2 regions of the Clostridium sp. JN-9 genome follow, and region 2 is predicted to be linked to the other one. Evidence: a T-box and tRNA genes for the amino acid it is inferred to sense, from the RefSeq annotation. Region 2 holds a T-box; the other holds one or more tRNA genes.
The links. The T-box of region 2 lies ahead of tyrS (tyrosine--tRNA ligase). A T-box ahead of a tRNA ligase gene usually reads a tRNA of that ligase, here a tRNA-Tyr.
Positions count from the first base shown of each region.

Region 1: it encodes a tRNA-Tyr, which carries the amino acid that the T-box ahead of tyrS (tyrosine--tRNA ligase) is inferred to sense. The anticodon was not compared.

Region 1 is NZ_CP035280.1:248,465-250,659, reverse strand. It holds gene metK (methionine adenosyltransferase) at 1-967, opposite strand, end outside; SAM riboswitch class I at 1,048-1,149, opposite strand; tRNA gene EQM05_RS01265 (tRNA-Tyr) at 1,200-1,284, opposite strand; tRNA gene EQM05_RS01260 (tRNA-Thr) at 1,290-1,365, opposite strand; tRNA gene EQM05_RS01255 (tRNA-Val) at 1,397-1,472, opposite strand; tRNA gene EQM05_RS01250 (tRNA-Tyr) at 1,479-1,563, opposite strand; tRNA gene EQM05_RS01245 (tRNA-Thr) at 1,569-1,644, opposite strand; gene yyaC (spore protease YyaC) at 1,910-2,195, shown strand, end outside.
Region 2 is NZ_CP035280.1:1,862,673-1,864,867, forward strand. It holds gene tyrS (tyrosine--tRNA ligase) at 1-908, opposite strand, end outside; T-box leader at 969-1,233, opposite strand; gene EQM05_RS08945 (BMC domain-containing protein) at 1,296-1,844, opposite strand; gene EQM05_RS08950 (4Fe-4S dicluster domain-containing protein) at 1,862-2,195, opposite strand, start outside.

The sequences.
Region 1 (2,195 bases), 1.6 Mb from region 2:
TGTCCACATTAATAGATACTGGTTTTGCTATGCCAATTGCATATGCTAATTCTATTTCAAGCTTATCTGCAACTTTCGCAGCAACTAAGTTTTTAGCTACCCATCTTGCTGCATATGCTGCTGATCTGTCAACTTTTGTTGGATCTTTTCCTGAGAAACATCCACCGCCATGTCTTCCATATCCTCCATAAGTATCTACAATAATCTTTCTGCCTGTTAGTCCTGAATCTCCCTGAGGGCCGCCTATTACGAATCTTCCTGTTGGATTGATATAATACTTTGTATTCTCATCTAAAAGTTCATGTGGAATCACTTTTCTAATTACAAACTCTATCATGTCTTTTTCGATTTGGTCTCTTGTTACTTGTGGACTATGCTGTGTTGATATTACTATGGTATCTATTCTTACTGGCTTATCATCTTCATATTCAACTGTGACCTGTGTTTTACCATCTGGCCTTAGATAATCCAATGTTCCATTCTTTCTTACCTCTGCAAGCCTTCTGGCAAGCTTATGTGCCATAGCTATAGGCATAGGCATATATTCCGGAGTTTCATTTGTGGCATACCCAAACATCATACCCTGATCTCCAGCTCCAATAGCTTCGAATTTATCCATCTGTCCTTTTTTAGCCTCTAAAGCCTGGTTTACACCTAATGCAATATCAGGTGACTGTTCATCGATTGAAGTAAGTATGGCACAGGTATCTGCATCGAAACCATACTTTGCTCTTGTATAGCCTATATCCTCAATAGTTTTTCTAACTATCTTAGGAATATCAACGTAACATTTTGTAGATATCTCACCCATAACCATAACCATGCCAGTGGTTACAGTAGCTTCGCATGCAACCCTTCCATTTGGATCGTTTTCTAATATTGCATCTAGTACTGCATCTGAAATCTGATCACATATTTTGTCTGGATGTCCTTCTGTAACAGATTCTGATGTAAATAATCTTCTCATTATTCTCCCTCCACCTTTCTCTATACACTATAATATAATAAAAAAGCCTCTTCATAAGAAGAGGTTAATTACTAACAACTCTCTTATCTTGCAGAAATATCTGCAGGAATTGGCACCTTAATGCAAATGCATCGGTTGCCGGGTTTCATAGGGCCCTTTCCCTCCACCTCTCTTGATAAGAGTAAACCTATATAATTTTTAAAAACTTAAAAGACACTAAAATTAGTGTCTTTGGTGGAGGAGGATGGATTCGAACCATCGAAACATTACGTAACAGATTTACAGTCTGCCCCCTTTGGCCACTCGGGAACTCCTCCATACATGGTGCTGGCAGTAGGACTTGAACCCACCACCTACTGATTACAAGTCAGTTGCTCTACCAGATGAGCTATGCCAGCATATTATTTTGTCTATATAAATTAAATAAAATGGTGGGCACAACAGGGCTCGAACCTGTGACCCTCTGCTTGTAAGGCAGATGCTCTCCCAGCTGAGCTATGCGCCCATTTTATGGTGGAGGAAGATGGATTCGAACCATCGAAACATTACGTAACAGATTTACAGTCTGCCCCCTTTGGCCACTCGGGAACTCCTCCACACCTGGTGCTGGCAGCAGGATTTGAACCCGCGACCTATTGATTACAAATCAATTGCTCTACCAACTGAGCCATGCCAGCATATTTAATCTATATTTATCAAATTATCAACAAGCAATAGTATACATTGTTACTGAGTTAATTTCAAACCCTACATTTAGTTATTATTCAAAAATATCTTTAAAATGCTCATTAATCCTTCGAATAATTTAATATTAGACACATAGCTGCTCCTGAATAACTAACACAAGCTTTTGTGCATATATTGTTTATTCACTAATTTTTTATACATTGTAAAATATTTCTCCCAATAGTTTCATATAAATTATTAAGGAGGTGTTGGCATTTGAACAAGGTAAAAGTTTATTACAAAAATGCTTTGGCTTATTATGAGATTGCTTATTTTTTGAAAGACTATATTAGTAAGGATACAATAATTGTGTGTATAGGCACTGATAGATGTATAGGTGACTGCCTAGGTCCATTAGTGGGTACATTTCTTAAAGAAAGAAACTTTCCACTGCCTGTATATGGTACAATACCTGATCCTATTCATGCATTAAATATTGATAGAAAATTATCTGAGTTAAAAGCTCTTCATCCTCAAAGCAACTTTATTGGAATAGATGCCT
Region 2 (2,195 bases):
AAAGAAACAATCTCCCTTGCCAAAAGCATTTTTATGTCCCTTGGATTTTTTGTTTCATTTTCCAGATGTTTTTTAATTTCATCTATATAATCCGGGTGTAAGTCAGTTGTTAATTCAAAGTATTTTATTATTAAATTATCTGGTACCTTCATTACTTTTTCATAAATAGTATCAGGATCTTCATTTATACCAATATAATTTCCAAGGCTTTTACTCATTTTGTCTTTTCCATCAATACCCTCTAAAATAGGCATGAAAACAGCTATTTGTCTTTCCATATTATATTCTTTTTGAAGAGTTCTGCCCATGAGAATATTAAATCTCTGATCAGTGCCCCCAAGCTCAATATCAGCTTTTATATTAATAGAATCATAGGCCTGCATTAAAGGATAAAAGAACTCATGGATACCTATACTCTGTTCATTTTTAAATCTGTTTTTAAAATCGTCCCTTTCAAGCATTCTGGCAACAGTGCATTTTGATGCTAATTCAATAACATCCTTAAATGTCATTTTGCCTAGCCATTCACTATTAAACCTAACTTCTGTTTTATTTTTATCAAGTATTTTGAAAATCTGTTTTTCATAAGTTTTAGCATTTTCAATAACCTGCTCTCTTGTTAACTGCTTTCTGGTTTTTGATTTTCCTGTTGGGTCTCCTATCATACCTGTAAAATCTCCAATGATTATAACAGCTTTATGCCCTAAATCCTGAAGCTGTTTTATTTTCCTTAGTACAACAGCATGACCTAAATGAATGTCTGGAGCTGAAGGGTCTAATCCCAGCTTTATAGTGAGAGGCCTGTTTTCTTTATAGGATTTTGCAAGTTTTTCTTCAAGTTCATTTAAATTAATTATTTCATCTGCACCTTTCTTAATTATCTTAATTTGTTCTTCAATGTTTATCATTTTAATTCCTCCCTGCAATTTAATTTTAAGAAATAAAAAGCCCCCGTCCTTATATATTCATACAAGGACGAGAGCTATATACCCGTGGTACCACCTTAGTTTATTAATATTTCGCAATATTAACCTTTTCAAGTACAATGCAAAAAAACATATACTCTATCCTTTTAACGGTGGAAAGGATCCGTCAGCAGCCTACTTCCTGCAATGCAGGTTTTGGTGTGATGCTCAGAGATGTATTCAGATTACCATTACTTTTTCCCTCTCAGCTACTGGGAATTCTCTGTATAAGCTTTGATATCTTACTCTTTCTCTTCTCAGCTTTTAGTAATTCTTTTATATTATGTTAACAAAAATGTATTGCTATGTCAATAGAGTCATATTACATAATTAAAGCAAACTTTGAAAAACTTCTGGTCTTGGTGATGGGATAACCTCTTTATTTATAAACATTCCTGTATCTCCTGCCGCATTTGCCCCAGCTTCAACAGCAACCTTTACAGCACTTACGTTTCCAGTTAAAGTAACATAGGATTTTCCTCCGATACCAATTCCTAATCTTACTTCTATTAATTTTACCTGAGCAGCTTTAGCTGCCGCATCTGCAGCAATTATAGAAGCTGCAATGCTATAGAATTCAATGATTCCAACTGAATTTACAGATCCAATTTCAGTGCTGCAGTTTATAGCTTCTATAAGATCAGGATGAACATTAGGTATAAGAAGATGATCTACAATAAAGTGGCCGCCTTCACTTATTCCTGATGCTATTGAGGATTTAACTGCCCCTACTTCACCAGTAATTAAAATAATATATTTGCCAGGGCACACAGGTTTTGAAAAAATAAGCTGTACTTCTGCAGCCTTAAGCATTTTATCTGCAGTGGCAATTCCCTTTGCAATGCTGCTTAATTCAATTAAACCAATAGACCTTATCACTTTATCACCTCATTACTTTAGCTTTTAATAACAATGTTTTCGCCCACACTTATTACAGTACCGTCAATACTTGCATGAATATTAGCTCCCATATCTTCATATTTTACAGAAGCTATAAGCTGTCCCTTTGTAACAGTATCTCCAGCATTAACAACAGCATTGGCAGTCATACCAATATGCTGTTTTAATGGAATTGAAACTTCGGCTGGAATGTATTCCTCTGCTTCATTAATATTTTTCATAGTATAGCGGGATACATTAAGCCTTCCAACAAGTCTTGACACATCTATCTGTTTATAATCCATGTAATCTCTTGTGTTATATTCTTTAGATTCCGCTGAATATTTTATT